2 regions of the Pseudoalteromonas sp. SR45-6 genome follow, and region 1 is predicted to be linked to the other one. Evidence: riboswitches for the same ligand, from Rfam matches in the RefSeq annotation. Region 1 holds a riboswitch; the other holds the start of a gene.
The links. A riboswitch is a leader RNA that binds a small molecule or an ion and turns the genes downstream of it on or off. The one in region 1 is predicted to bind cobalamin.
Positions count from the first base shown of each region.

Region 1 (8,159 bases):
CAAGCGTGGAATAAATTCATTTCTGTTCCTGATACGGTTAAAAGCATATGCTCTAGAGACTGGATAAAATTGACTTAATCTTTATGCAGATTGGTATCATTTACTCTTATACGTATAATACCAATCGACTTAAATATTTAACCATTCTAGCGAGCTAAATAAAGCGCTAACTGCGTTATAAATTTTTCATGTAGAACCACTATATGTCAAAATTTATGCCTTGTTATCACTGCATTTATCTGTCGCTATAAATGGTCAGTAACTTAACACGATTGGTATAAGATCATTTTATTGTTTTGAAAAACTCGCAAACTCACTATAAAACTTGCGTTTAGGCCTCTACCTATGCGATAAGATTATTATATTTATCATACAAATAGTGGGGCTTCATGGCACGTAAAAAAACAACTAAATCAAAAGGTTCATCAGGACTCAATCGTAAAAACAGTGAAAGCTTCATAGTTAAATTTAGTAATCATGCTGATACTCAACTGTGTGCTTCTGGTTTGATGTATAAAGTAATAGATGAGGTCTCTGGTGAGCTAGTAACTGACACTGATACCGTGGTCATCAATCAGCGTATTATGCTTGCTGATGGCAGCGTAATAGCTGATAGTTATAAAGCTGGAATGCCTGAAGTATTTACCTTAGATGAGGCAATCGAAGGATTACGAGAAGGTACTTTATTGATGTCGGTTGGTTCTCGCTATAAATTTGTAATTCCTGCAGAGCTGGCGTGGGGGCGCAAGGGGAATGGTGGGAAAATAGGAGCTAATGCCGTTCTACATTTTGATGTGCGCTTAATCCGTTTAGGATGACCATTATGCTATTGTTAAAAGTACTTTTCTTTAATGTAAGAGGGCTTTATGCCGCCATTTTCTAGTCGCGTTTATTTATTACGCCATGGCGAATTGATTGAGCAAGGAGTCTTGGCCGGACAGACAGATTTTTTACTCAGTGAACTTGGCCGTGCGCAATTACATCAAGCGTGCAATGAGCTAACTAATATTGAGCTTGTACAAAGTTCGACTTTGAAACGTTGTAGCGAATTTGCCAGATCTTTTAGCCATGCCCAGCAAATACCACTTTTTCTGACTGATCAGCTCCGAGAGTTTAATTTTGGTGATTGGGATGGCTGTAAATATGATGATTTGTGGCAACAGACGGATTCTCCTAGTCTTGGCGATTTCTGGCAAAGCCCTTGGCAAGTAACCCCCCCTCATGGCGAAAGTATGAGGGATTTTTATCAGCGAATAGCAACGTGGTGGCAAACGTTACTAATTGATATTGCAAGTAATCGTACTCAAGCACAATTAGTTTTAACGCATGCCGGAGTGATCAAGCAACTATTAGGTATTATTTGTCAGTTACCAAAAGAGTCGAATCAGCAAAACATATTTTCAATCGGTTATGGGAAGCTTATTTGTATTGATATTTACATAGATGATAGCGATAAAGCATGGCCCAGAATTGTGTTTTAAAAGACTATTTTTAGCCGTCTAGAAAGATATTAATTGAAATATTTACTCACCCGCCCATAATAGAGCCTTATGTATTTTGGAATGGGGTGTAACTCCTCAACTGTTCCCGCAACTGTAAGTCGCAAGCGCGATAAGTCAGATACAAAATACGTTAATTTATTACCTATTGAGCGGGCTAACTCTTCTATTATCACCATGATCATAATGGTTTGTAGTGTATTGGGTTTAGCTATTGCTAGAGAGATAACACATTGCAAATACCAGCAGTAATTGATCCCCCTTTACTTGAAGTAGCTAATTTATCGTGGTCGGTGGCAAATACCGCCATTTTGCACGATATTAATTTTGCAATAAAACCAGGCCAGTTTATCGGTTTGTTAGGGCCTAATGGCGCAGGTAAATCAAGTTTATTGCGTTGTTTATACCGTTACACTAAACCAGTGTGCGGTGAGGTTATATTTGCAGGGAAAAATATTTGGCAGCTAAGTGCGGATGAATATGCCAAGCAGGTTGCTGTGGTGCTGCAAGAAACACCTTCGCAATTTAATCTATCGCTTTTTGATGTAGTGAGTCTTGGCCTTACGCCGCATAAAAGCTTATTTAGTTCGACAACTAAAAATGATCAACAAATTATTTTTCAGGCGATTGAGCAAGTTGGCTTGAGCCATCATTTACAGCAATCGTTTGATTCCCTTTCCGGTGGCGAGAAGCAACGCGCATTGATAGCACGTTCAATTGTACAAAGCCCTCAATTATTAATTATGGACGAGCCTACCAGCCACTTAGATATTAAATATCAAATTCAATTAATGGAGTTGGCTAAATCGCTAAATGTAACGGTATTAGCGTCGTTCCATGATCTTAATCTTGCAGCAAGTATGTGTGATGAACTACTGGTGATAAAGCAAGGTAAGTTAGTTGCAACGGGTAGCCCAGAATACGTCATCACGGAAGAAATGCTTAGCGAAGTATTTGGTGTCTGTGCCGAAGTCTCGGCGCATCCACAGAGTAAACAATTAAATAAGGTCATTCCGCGTATTACCTATTTTTACGGTTATCAAGGTGGTGGCGTTGATGCAAAAAAATAATTATTTTGCAGTCAGCGTGGCGTTATTCTTTGCCTTGTCGAGCATTTTTATAGCACTTAGCTTTGGTGCTGCGACCAGTAAATTCATTGATGTATACCACAGTATTATAGGTCAGGGAGATGACTCCTTTATAGCGCGGATCATATGGCAACTGCGAATGCCACGAACATTGTTGGCGTTTTTAGCTGGCTCTGGTTTAGCTATTGCTGGTTTAATTTTACAAACCGTAACCCGTAACCCGTTAGCCGATCCTTACTTGTTTGGTATTTCATCGGGAGCCTCATTTGGTGTGGTATGTTTTATGACACTAACAGGAGTCAGCGCGGGAATAACAATGTCGGCCGCGGCATTTGTTGGTAGTTTATTGACTATGTTATTACTGGTTTTTATTGCCGGACGAGCAGGTCGCGGACAAGTTGAAAGCATGCTCTTGGCTGGGGTCGCTTTATCCTTTTTATTCAGTGCCTTTACCAGCTTACTTTTATATTTTAGTGATCCGCAGGCGATCACGGCTATTTTATTTTGGACGCTAGGCAGCTTTGCTCGCGCACAATGGTCAACGTTATGGTTACCCGCTTTAGTTATTATTAGTTGCACAGGGCTGATGATGGGTTTTCGTCGGCAACTAAATGCAATGTTACTAGGTGATGAAAGTGCTGCAACTTTAGGAATACCGGTACAGCGGTTTCGGTTATTAATGTTGGTATTGAGCTCATTGATCACTGCAGTGTTAGTGGCGATGTGTGGTGGTATTGGTTTTGTTGGCTTGATGATCCCGCATATAGTACGGTTTTTTGTGTCGCAAGGCACTATTACTGGTTTGATCATGACGGCTTTAGTTGGCGGTATATTTATGGTGTGGGTTGATGTGCTATCGCGTGTTTTACTTGCAAATCAAGAATTGCCAATCGGTGTTATTACTTCTGCAATAGGCAGTATTTTCTTTTTATCGTTACTTTATTTTCGCAAGCGAGAGAGTTAGTCAGATGTTTAATATACCCACAGTAACTAATCAATTTGGTCACCTCATCATTGATAAGATTAACCAAAAAACTAAACCGCTTGGTGCACTTGGACAGTTAGAACAATGTGCAATACAACTGGTTACTTTGTTTAGCCAAAAAGTGGCAAGCGAAGATGCTTTTAAAACCTTTGCACCTGCAATCAATAAGCCTACTTTGCTGGTATTTGCAGGAGATCATGGTGTTGCTGCACAAGGGGTATCGATAGCGCCCAGTGATGTCACCTCACAAATGGTAGCTAATTTTGTCAGCGGTGGTGCCGCTATTAATGTCTTTTGCCAACAGTTAGGTTGGCAATTAGAAGTGATTGATTGTGGTATTTTGCATCCAGTCACAGCGCCAAGTGTCCATAATTGCCGTCTAGGAAGTATAACAAAGCCACTTAATACAGACATGGCAATGAATACCGCGCAGGTACAGCAAGGCTTTAATAATGCTAAACAGCTGGTGCAGCAGCTCAGTCATAGTGGTTGTAATACAATTGCCTTTGGCGAAATGGGCATAGGTAATACCACCAGTGCAGCAGCGATTATGGCAGCTATGCTGAATTTACCTGCACAGCAGTGTGTTGGCAAAGGCACGGGTGTTAGTGATGATATTGTTACGCGTAAAATAACAGTTGTAGAGCAAGCGCTGGTATTGCATCAGTTACATTTAGCAGATCCTATTTCACTACTTGCAGCGTTAGGTGGCTTTGAAATTGTGCATATTACGGGAGCTATGTTGGCTGCGGCTGAGCAAGGCATGGCTGTAGTAGTTGATGGCTTTATTTGTAGTGCTGCGGCAATGGCCGCAATTAATATTAACCCAGCAGTGAAAGATTATTTAATTTTTGCACATTGCTCAAATGAGCAAGGCCATCGACTGATGTTAAACGCACTCGATGTTAAGCCACTGCTGCAACTTGATTTACGCTTGGGTGAAGGCACTGGCGCTGCGTTAAGTTTACCATTATTGCAAGCCGCACTTGGTTTTTATAATCAGATGGCTAGTTTTGCTGATGCTGGTGTTGAGCAGGTTGTCAGTTAATGCCTAACCTAGAGGCAAATAAAGTAACGCAATGGCAGTTACTGTTATTAGCAATTAGCTTTTTAACCCGGCTACCGGTGCAGTTGCGCTTTAATGTAAGCGGTGCTCATTTAAATCAAGCAAGTCGCTATTTTGCTTTAGTGGGTTTACTGCTTGGTGGATTATTAGCACTCAGCTACGGCATTTTTCAATTACTGTTACCAGCATCAATAAGTGTATTACTAATGATGGCGGTCGGGTTGTTATTAACAGGCGCATTTCATGAAGATGGCTGGGCCGATGTATGGGATGGTTTTGGCGGTGGTTGGCAGGTGTCGCAAAAGCTTGCCATTATGAAAGACAGTCGTCTTGGTACTTATGGTGCAGCGGCATTATTTATTATGCTGCTGGTTAAATTTCAAAGCCTACTCTTTCTTAGTGAGTCATTGATTACTGTATTGAGTGCAATTGTTATCGGGCAATGTGTAAGCCGAGTAGTGGCAACCAGTTTAATTATGGGGATGGAGTATGTAAGTGAGGATGCGACTTCAAAAGTAAAGCCGCTTGCTATGCACCTATCGGTCACTAGTTTAGTTATGTTACTTGTAACCGCCGCTACTTTACTGGTTAGCTTGATTGCTGTTGGTGTATTGTTATGGCAAACCGTATTCATTCTTATCGCAGTATTACTGATCCTAAGAGTCATTTTGATCCGCTGGTTTAAACAGCAGTTAGGTGGTTACACTGGCGATTGTTTAGGTGCGGCGCAGCAGCTAAGTGAAATTGCCATTTACTTGACTTTCGTGAGTGTATTATGAACGCTAACCACACATTTATTTTAGGCGGCGCACGCAGTGGAAAAAGCCGCTTTGCTGAACAGCTTGCACAGCAAAGCAATAAAAGCGTTATTTACCTCGCAACGGCGCAAGCCCACGATACTGAAATGCAAGATCGTATAGTCCATCATCAACAACAGCGCCCTGTCGATTGGCCGTTAGTTGAGGAGCCAATTGCATTGGCTGAGGCGTTACAAACACACAGCAGCAAAGATAACTGTATTTTAGTTGATTGCTTAACCTTATGGTTAAGTAACTGTTTATGTCACGCCACAAGTGATTGTTGGGATGAACAGAAATCAGCACTACTAAAGACCCTTGAAAATTTACCGGGGCAAGTGATTTTTGTCAGTAACGAAGTTGGCCACGGCATTGTGCCTCTGGGCGAGCTAAGCCGCCGGTTTGTAGATGAATCAGGCTGGTTACATCAAGCCATTGCCGCAAAAGCTGCGCGAGTTGAATTTATAATGGCAGGTCTTGCCTTAACACTGAAAGGGCAGTCATGATGAAAACATTAATGGTACAAGGTACGACTTCTGATGCAGGGAAAAGTACTTTAGTTGCAGCATTGTGCCGGGTATTTGTTGAACGCGGGATCAAAGTTGCTCCATTCAAACCACAAAATATGGCCTTAAACAGCGCTGTAACAGAAGATGGCGGCGAAATAGGTCGTGCGCAAGCACTACAGGCGATTGCAGCTAAAGTGGCGCCACGGGTTGATTTTAACCCCATTTTACTCAAGCCCAATAGTGATACTGGCGCTCAAGTGATAATTCACGGTAAAGCCATTAGTAATATGGAAGCAGGTGCTTATCATGATTATAAAAAAGTCGCGATGGATGCGGTACTGGCTTCGCAACAGCGTTTAAGCGAAGAGTTTGAGCTACTGGTAGTTGAAGGGGCGGGCAGCCCGGCTGAAATTAATCTACGTGCGGGTGATATTGCTAATATGGGTTACGCCGAAGCGGTTGATTGCCCCGTGATCATTATTGCAGATATAGATAAAGGCGGTGTGTTTGCGCATTTGGTCGGTACTCTTGCGCTATTAAGCGAGTCAGAACAAGCACGAGTAAAAGGCTTTGTGATCAACCGTTTTCGTGGCGATATAGGCTTATTGCAAGGTGGCCTTGATTGGCTTGAGGAGTACACCGGTAAACCAGTTTTAGGGGTGTTGCCGTATTTACATGATCTCGCCCTCGATGCTGAAGACGCGGTAGCGATAGATAATCAAGTAAGCCAAGCAAAAATAAAAATCGCAGTATTGCTACTTCCTCATATTAGTAACCACACTGATTTTGATGCGCTGCGTTTAAACCCGCAAATTGACATTAATTACATTCGCCATACTCAAGTAATTCCACACGTTGATCTGATCATCATTCCTGGCAGTAAAAATGTTATTAATGATTTAGCCTTTTTAAACAATGAAGGCTGGGGCGAGCAGATTCAGCGTCACTTGCGTTATGGCGGTAAGTTATTAGGTATTTGCGGAGGTTTGCAAATGCTCGGCACAGATATTTATGACCCTGAGGGTGTGGAATCAAGTAAAACACACTGTAAAGCTTTAGGGCTCGCTGATTTTGCCACTCATTTAGGGCAGCATAAAGTACTAACTCAAGCTGCCGGTGTGATCCATCTTGGCGGTCAACAGGCAAAAGTCGCAGGCTATGAAATACACGCTGGTTGTAGCGCAGGCCCAGCATTTAAAAAGCCTTTTTTACAATTTACTCAGCATCCACAGCATGTTGTGCAAGATGGTTTTATATCAGATGATGATTGTATAGCAGGTACTTACTTACATGGCTTATTTGATAGCAGTGCAGCTACGCAACTAATACTGGATTGGGTATTGCCAAATAGTGGTATTACCCAATTAATAGATATAGACACACATCGCGAGCAGCAATTAACGCGCTTAGCCACGATGTGTAAAGAACATTTAGATTTAGACAAAATAACGCAAATTTACCAAAACTGGGAAGGAGTTAATCATGAGCGACACACATAACGACAAGCACCAACAACGCCAACAAAAAGTAAAAGATAAAGTTGATGAGCGTATAGCCGCAGCACAAATTGAGAAAGGTGTTTTTCAGGTGATCACCGGTAACGGTAAAGGTAAATCAACCTCAGGGTTTGGCACGGTAACACGTTGTGTAGGCCATGGCATGAAAGCTGCTGTGTGCCAGTTTATTAAAGGTACTTGGCCGTGTGGTGAGCGTAATGTATTGCAAGGCGCAGGAGTTGAATTTGCCATTATGAACACAGGTTTTACCTGGGAGACGCAAAATAAAGAATCAGATACCGCAGCGGCGCAAGCGACTTGGCAAGAAGCAAAACGTATGTTGGCTGACGAATCAATTAATTTAGTATTACTTGATGAAATTACTTATATGATCACCTACGGCTACATTGATTTAGACGAAGCACTCGAAGTGATCGCTAATCGTCCGCCAATGCAATCTTTAATTATTACTGGTCGTGGTGCGCACCGCAAGTTAACTGACTTAGCTGATACTGTTAGTGAAGTGCGCAATGTTAAGCATGCATTTGATGCTGGTGTTAAAGCGCAAATAGGATTTGATTATTAATGGCTACGCTTAGGCTTGTACTCGTTTTATCGCTGGCTCTGTGCTGCTTTAAGCTCGTGGCTGATCCTAACAAGCAGCAATTAAGAATTATCGCCTTGGCCCCGCATATTGTTGAAAACCTCTATACCATCGG
Region 1 covers NZ_JACJDM010000062.1:29-8,187, forward strand. Annotated here, with positions in the region: gene H5158_RS19410 (FKBP-type peptidyl-prolyl cis-trans isomerase) at 390-818, shown strand; gene H5158_RS19415 (histidine phosphatase family protein) at 867-1,481, shown strand; cobalamin riboswitch at 1,522-1,647, shown strand; gene H5158_RS19420 (ABC transporter ATP-binding protein) at 1,733-2,569, shown strand; gene H5158_RS19425 (iron ABC transporter permease) at 2,556-3,551, shown strand; gene cobT (nicotinate-nucleotide--dimethylbenzimidazole phosphoribosyltransferase) at 3,556-4,620, shown strand; gene H5158_RS19435 (adenosylcobinamide-GDP ribazoletransferase) at 4,620-5,417, shown strand; gene cobU (bifunctional adenosylcobinamide kinase/adenosylcobinamide-phosphate guanylyltransferase) at 5,414-5,941, shown strand; gene H5158_RS19445 (cobyric acid synthase) at 5,941-7,443, shown strand; gene cobO (cob(I)yrinic acid a,c-diamide adenosyltransferase) at 7,427-8,026, shown strand; gene H5158_RS19455 (cobalamin-binding protein) at 8,026-8,159, shown strand, end outside.

Region 2 (8,159 bases), on a different contig from region 1:
TAAGCACTGAATATACGGGTGCGTCAGCCGAGATCATCGAAACAAAAATAACCCAAGTACTGGAAAACCGTATTTCCGGTATCGAAGGTATTAAAAGCATTAATTCATCAAGTAGAAATGGTCGCTCAAATATTACCATTGAATTTAATATCAGCCGTGATATTGATGCCGCATCAAACGATGTCCGTGAACGTGTAGCGCGCGCACTAGATAGCCTCCCTGAGCAAGTACGCCCGCCAGAAGTATCTAAATCTAACAGTGATGAAAGCCCTATTGCATGGTTTTTACTCAATAGCGACACGATGGATTCATTGCAACTGTCTGATTATGCACAGCGCTTTATTGTCGACCGTTTAGCTGTGGTAGATGGTGTTTCCAATGTGCGTGTTGGTGGTGAACGTAAATATGCCATGAAAATTTGGCTCAATCGCCAAGCAATGGCTGCTCGTGGCATAACCAGTAGTGACATAGAAAACACCCTACGAACTGAAAATGTTGAGCTACCAGCTGGTGAAATTGAATCTATCGACCGTGATTTTACCGTACGAACAGCGCGTAGTTATAAAGAGCAGCGAGACTTTAAAAACTTGGTAATTAAACGTGGTGACGATGGTTACTTAGTTCGTCTTGGTGAAGTTGCTGATGTAAACTTAGAAGCCGCTGACGATGAAAGCTTATTCCGTGGTAATGGCCGCAACATGGTTGGCCTTGGTATTGTTAAACAAGCTAAGGCCAATACACTTACCGTGGTCGATAATGCCCGTGCTGAACTTGAAAAAATCAAACGTAATCTGCCAGAAGGCACCACTATTCAAGACAGCTATGACTCGTCAATATTTATTAAAGAATCGATTAACGAGGTTTACAGTACCTTGGCTATTTCAATGGCTTTGGTGGTATTAATTATCTTCTTATTTTTAGGGAACATTCGCGCTACCTTGATCCCAGCGGTAACAGTCCCAGTTGCGTTGGTTGGTAGCTTTATGTTCTTACTGGCGATGGGTTATTCAATTAACTTATTGACACTACTGGCGCTGGTGCTAGCAATTGGCTTGGTTGTTGATGACGCGATTGTAATGCTAGAAAACATTCACCGGCGTATCGAACTGGGCGAACCGGCCCTACTAGCCGCCTATCGTGGCGCCCGTGAGGTTGGCTTTGCAATTATTGCCACCACCTTAGTGCTGATCTCGGTGTTTGTGCCTTTGGTATTTATGGATGGCCGTATCGGCGCATTATTTACCGAGTTTGCGATGGCCGTCAGCGCTGCGGTATTCTTCTCTAGTATTACCGCATTAACACTCTCGCCAGCGTTGTGTTCATTAGTACTCAAACCATCCTCAAAAGAGAGTAAATTCAGCCAATGGATGGACCGTATCTTTAGTAAGATTGAGCAAAGTTATAAAAACTCTTTACGCTCAAATATGACGCGTTCAGGTGGTTTAACGATCACCTTACTGCTGGCTGGTTTTGTTAGTTATTTATTGTTCCAACAAATTCCTTCAGAACTTACGCCAAAAGAAGACCGTGGTACTTTCTTTATCATGATGAGTGGCCCTGAAGGGGCTAGTTATGAAAATAACGCCGCTAACATGGCAAAAATTGAAGAACGTTTAATGCCTTATTCCGAAGCTGGCGAACTAAGTCGAGTGCTGGTACGCGTACCAGGCTGGGGTGGCAGCGGTGGTGTAGCAATTGTTGGTATGGCTGACTGGGATGAACGTAAACGTTCAACTTGGGAAGTAATGGATGAGATCAGTGCAAAAATGACTGAAGTCACCGATGTGCGCGCGTTTGCTATTATGCGCCGTGGTATTGGTGGCGGTGGCTCATCACGGCCCATTGAGTTTGTCCTGCAAGGTAATGATTATGCACAATTAGCTGATTGGCGAGACCGGATCATTGAACGTGCAGAGAAAAACCCAGGACTGGTGCGTATTGACCATGACTACAAAGAAACCTTTCCGCAATTTTTGATCAGTATTGATAAAAACAAAGCGGCGGATTTAGGGATTTCAGTTTCGGATGTTGGCCGCACCCTTGAAACCATGTTAGGTCAACGCCGTGTTACCACCTTTATTGACCGTGGTGAAGAGTACGATGTGATCTTAAAAGGCACTAAAGCTGACTTTGCTGATCCTACTGATATATCAAATATTTACTTAAAATCACGCAGTGGTGAACTGGTTCCTCTAGATAGCTTAATTAGCTTAAAAGAAGAAGCCACTGCATCAAGGCTAAATCGTTACAACCGAATGCGTGCTATTACTTTGAGCGCTAACCTCGCCGATGGTTACACCCTTGAAGAAGCGCTTAACTTTTTAAATAAAGTGGCAATGGAAGAAAACGAAATTGATGGCGCCATTGATTATAAAGGTGAATCGCAATTATATTATGAAGGTGCCTCAGCGATGACGTATGTTTTCATTCTAGCGCTTACTGTTACCTTCTTAGTTTTAGCCGCTCAGTTTGAAAGCTTTATGCACCCCTTTGTGATCATGCTCACTGTGCCACTGGGTTTGATGGGCGCAATGTTTGGTTTATGGGTTGCAGGACTAACCATAAACATTTACAGCCAAATAGGCATTGTAATGCTGATTGGTCTTAGTGCTAAGAACGGTATATTGATTGTCGAATTTACCAATCAATTGCGCGATAAAGGCGTAGAGTTTAGTGAAGCTATTTTACAAGCAGCAACCCAAAGATTGCGACCAATTATTATGACCTCTTTGACTACGGTAATGAGTGCGGTGCCACTAGTGCTAGCCTCAGGCCCTGGTGCAGAGAGCCGTATGGTAATTGGTGTAGTGGTGTTTACTGGCGTTATTGTAGCAACCATACTTACGCTATTTGTTGTTCCTGCGGCGTACTATGCGCTGGCTCGCAATACTCAGTCTCCTGAGTTTTTACAACAAAAGCTCAACCAACAAGAAGCTGAAAGGCCGCTAAAAGAGCTTTAATCTCATCGTAGCGTTGCAAACCCATAGCAACGCTACTTTTCACTTCCACACACTTCCCTGCTGTAATTAAATGAAATAATAAACCACCTTGCTCGTTCTTCTGATACGCTAGATCATCCGTGTAATTTAATAGCTTTAAGGAACAACTAAATGAGTATAACAAATGAAACTGCAACATTTGGTGGTGGCTGCTTTTGGTGTATTGATGCCGCGTTTAGGCGCGTGAAAGGCGTTTTACAAGTAAGCTCTGGCTATACTGGCGGCGAAACAACTGAGCCTACGTATAAACAAATTTGCACTGGCCTCACCGGCCACGCAGAGGTTGTACAGATTAAGTTTGACAGTAGCCTGATAAGCTATGAAACCTTACTGGCGATGTTTTTTACCCTGCATGATGCCACTCAGCTAAACCGCCAAGGTAATGATATAGGTACCCAATATCGAAGTGTGATTTATTATCATGATAGCGAGCAGCAAGCGCAAACTAATCAATATATTGCAAAATTACAAAGCCAAATACGCGAAGATATCGTCACTGAAGTTAGCCCTGCAACCACTTACTACCCAGCAGAGCAGTATCACCAAGACTACTACAACGAAAACCCTGAGCAACGCTATTGCAGTTTATTGATAGCACCAAAGCTGAAAAAGTTTGAAAAAGACTATAAACAGTTTTTAGTAAACTAAGCAAAGTGCTAAATAAGCATTTTCATCTAAATATAAAAAAGCCCGACAAACAAAGGTGTCGGGCTTTTTTATTTAAGCTAGAACGAGATCAGAACTGGTAGCTGGCGCCAACAAAGAAGCGACGGTCAACTGTATTGTAGTAAAACACTTCGCCAGTTGCATAATCCATACTTGAGTCAACCGCGTTGTATTGCTTATCAAATAAGTTTTCAACACGAGCAGAAAATGAAAGCGCACTGTTAAATTGATAATTTGCAGTTAAGTTCCATAACGTATAAGAACTAAGCTCTGTTACTTTACCTTGACGATCACTACGGTACTGCATATCAAAACCGGCATCAAAATCGCCCCACTGCTTCGCAACAAACCAGTTCACAGTACGTGGTGAAACATAAGTTTGTGCTACACCCGTTTCGGTATTTTCAGCATTTAAATAAGTAAAATTAAACTGATTATCAAAACCAAGTACTTTATTGGCAAAGCTAAACTCAACACCCTCATGGCGTGCTTCATTTATATTTTCTGGCTGCCATTTACCAGCTGCATTAGGTGCCCATGCAATTAGGTTTTCAATATTATTTCTGAATATTGATATATCAAGCTTTGCCTGAGAAAAGTCTAAACTCAAACCTAACTCTTGGTTAGTTGATGTCTCTGGTGCTAAATTTGGATTACCTGGAGATAAAGGGTCAGGAAAATAAAGATCATTAAATGTTGGCGCTTTAAAGCCCGTGCTTTGACTCAATCTAAGTGTTGCACGCTTATTTAAGTGATAACCAACAGCTGCGGCGTAAGTTGTTTCATTACCAAACTGCTCATCATCATCTAAACGCAATGCTAAATTTGCAATGACTTTATTGTCATCAAAATAGCCCCCAAGAAATGCAGCTTTAGCTACTTTGCTATCCGCTAGATAAGCCTTACCATTGGTATATATTTCATCTTTATACCAATTAAGCCCGCCATTAACGGTTAAAAATTGGCTTGCATTATAACTGCCGTGGTAATCAAATTGTTTACGTTTTGTTTTATAACTATTAGTAACAATCGCACCTGTGTAATCATAGCCTTTGTTGTCAGAATCATCGGTTGCAATAGCAACATTAATTGAGTGCTTATGATCGGTAAAGGATTTATCCCAACCCAGCCCTAGCTGATAATTTTCAAATTCATTATTTTCTACGATACTATCAATAGGCGAGAAAGCATTGTCGTATTGTGCATTACCTTCACTGTATTGACCCAGCGCTTTAAGCTCACCTAACAGCTCATCTGCATAGCGAATATTAAATCCTAAATTTTTGTTCTCATAACCATCTTCATCCGGCGCTACGCCTTGCAATACGTCAAAGCCATCCGTTTTTTCAAACCCAGCATTAAACGACGCTTTAACAGCATCAACTACCGTTGTACCTGCAACTTGATAATTTTGATAAGCATCAGTACCAAATGTTGCATCTAGGCTGACGGATTCCTTTGTACGAGTAATAATATTGATCACACCAGCGAGCGCGTCAGACCCATAAACTGCAGCACGAGAGCCTTTAACAATTTCAATGCGCTCTATTGAATTAAGAGGAATATTACTAATTGATTTATAACCAAGGGTTGCAGAGCCCGTACGTACGCCATCAATCAAAATAAGTGTATGTCGCGAGCTTGAACCGCGAAGTGACACGCCAGAACTTTGTCCAAAGCCACCATTGGAATTTATTTGAAAACCAACTTGGGTTGCTAGTAAACTCGGTAAATCACGGACATTACTTGTTTCAATATCACTGCGCTCAATAACAGTTACACTGGCAAGTACATCAGTAATTGATTGCTCAAATTTATTAGCTGTTACCGTCAGGCGTTCTATTGATTGCTCTGCAGACACAGAAAAAGACAACGCAGCGGCAATTGCTACGCCTAGAGTAGATTTGTTTAACATGATATCCCCTGACCCGCGCCCACCGCACAAGTGATAGTAAATTGACTTCAAGGCCGGTCTCCGGACTTAACATAACTCGCTAATAAATTTAGCTAAAAGTATGTATCACCGTTGCGGGGGCAGTGTTGGACTTCGTTTATATCCTATAAACGCCACCAACTTCCCGATTATCTTGCCGTACTTAATCAACAACCTTGAAAAGTAACCACAAGCACCTTGAAAATAGGTCGCTATTGTGATTATTTTAAGCACAAAAGTCAATGGACGGCTATACATCTAAATACTCTAGGTTCTAGGAATAACCATAAGTTCTAAACTAAAAAAGCCAAACTACATTGCTGCAATTTGGCTTTTTCTAGCACCTAGAAACCTAGCTCCTAGCTTTCTAATCTCTAAAGTTTTTAAACTGAAATGGTTGCCCTAAATCAGCACTGCGTACTACTTGCATGGCTTCTTGTAGGTCATCACGTTTTTTGCCCGTTACACGTACTTCTTCGCCTTGGATCGCAGCTTGTACTTTCACTTTAGAGTCTTTAATGGCTTTAACTACTTTTTTAGCCATATCTTTTTCGATACCTTGCTTTAGCGCAACATTACGGAAAACATTTTTTCCCGCACGTGAAATATCTTGCAGCTCTAAACTTGATACGTCCATACCGCGCTTTGATATTTTGCTCGCTAAAATATCAAACAACTGCATAACCTGTGAATCAGCTTCTGCTTTTAGTTTAATGGTTTTATCATTAAGCTCTATTGACGCATCAACGCCTCTAAAATCAAAGCGAGTTTCAAGTTCACGGTTAGCGTTATCAACAGCATTTTTTGCTTCGTTCATTTCGACTTCCGAAACAATGTCAAATGAAGGCATAAGTCTCTCCTAGCAAGATATTTTTAATTCAAATTTATATTGTCGATAATTATACTATATAAATTTTATAAATCTTTACACTTTTCTATGCTTTGTTCAGCTGCGATACGAAATTTGTTTGATATACTACGGGTCTATTTTTAAACGATTTAGGATTTTTCGTGACTCGGCGTGTTTATCAAACCCTATTTTTAATCAGTATTCTGGTATTTACCTTTTTGTTTGCCCGCGATTTTAGGGGCGTTGGGGTATCGTCACTGCCTCACCTAGATAAGTTGGTACATTTTACTATTTTCTTTGTTCTGGCAGCCGTCATGGTCAGAGCATTCAAGCTACCTGTATTCGTTCACCTCGTGTTATTAGCATTTTATGGCATTGCTATTGAGCTAATGCAAAGCACAATCCCTTATCGTAGCGCCTCTGTTGCTGATGTTGTTGCTGACTTTTCTGGGGCTGCTAGTTTCTTTTTGTTGTTCGGTATTTATTCTCGTTTTAAAAAGAATCAAAATGGCTAATATATTCGTCGTTGGCGATGGTGCCATTGGGCTGCTCTATAGCCATTATTTGAGTCAACAGCACAGGGTTACCCTACTTACCAAGCATGCTATTGACGAACCTCGTTTTTATCAACAAGCTAAAGCCCCAAAACAAACAATTAATTGCCAACTGACAAACCTGACTCAATTATCCGAGCACGGCCAAGTCGATGTTATTATTTTTACTGTTAAAGCATATCAAGTTGCCACCGCATTTAGGCAACTAAAGCCTTTTTTAAGCGCTCAATGCCAATTGATTTTATCTCACAATGGCATGGGTAATGTAGATGAAATAAATAGCGAACTTACAAAACAACAAGGACTATATTTTTTAACAACACGTTTAGCGGGCTACAAAGATACACCTTTTAGTGTGTTGCATACTGGTATCGGGAGCAGCATTTTAGGTGATTGTAACCAGCAAGCAAAAACACAACTCGCTGAAGTTAAAAATCTACTAAACGCTATTCCTGAATTAACAACCACAAATAATATACAACAATTACGCTTTGAAAAATTACTCGTTAATATTGCTATTAATCCACTCAGTGCGCTGCACAATGTGAAAAATGGCGCACTGACTGAACCACAGTTTAGTGGCATAATTTTAAATATCTTAAACGAAGCGTGTACCGTAGCAAATAAACTAGGTATTAATGTGCGACTTGCTGAAGCATTGGCGAACGCCTATCAAGTGATGAGTGATACCAAAAACAATTACTCATCAATGCATCAAGATATCGCCCATAATCGCATCACAGAAATTGACGCGATGTGCGGTTATATTTGCCAAAAAGGTAATCAACTCGGTGTTAATACCCCTCACAATCAATCTTTACTCGATGCTATCAGACATAAAAAAAGCGCGATTTAACTCGCGCTTGTTATTAATAACTATCAACCTTACGGGCGATAAACTTTAACATTGGCAAAGCCATTTTCATGTAAAATAAGCGCCTGTAGCTGACTCATTACACCTTTAGTGCAATATAAGTAGTAGTCTTTGTCTTGCGGTAGGTCTGCAAATTTGGTCGCTAAGCGGAAAAATGGCAAATGCACAACTTCTATCCCATCAATTTCAAGCGGTGCTGCATCTTCTTCTTCCGGCGAGCGAATATCAACAACAACTGCATCAGCTGGTAAATCAGAAACTGACTCGGCCTCTTTTAGCTCTT
Region 2 covers NZ_JACJDM010000015.1:56,269-64,427, reverse strand. Annotated here, with positions in the region: gene H5158_RS09110 (efflux RND transporter permease subunit) at 1-2,960, shown strand, start outside; gene msrA (peptide-methionine (S)-S-oxide reductase MsrA) at 3,111-3,647, shown strand; gene H5158_RS09100 (TonB-dependent receptor domain-containing protein) at 3,736-5,580, opposite strand; cobalamin riboswitch at 5,614-5,792, opposite strand; gene H5158_RS09095 (YajQ family cyclic di-GMP-binding protein) at 5,966-6,448, opposite strand; gene H5158_RS09090 (VanZ family protein) at 6,610-6,963, shown strand; gene H5158_RS09085 (ketopantoate reductase family protein) at 6,956-7,858, shown strand; gene thiI (tRNA uracil 4-sulfurtransferase ThiI) at 7,888-8,159, opposite strand, start outside.
Region 2: linked by a shared signal. The riboswitch ahead of H5158_RS09100 (TonB-dependent receptor domain-containing protein) and the one ahead of H5158_RS19420 (ABC transporter ATP-binding protein) in region 1 are both predicted to bind cobalamin.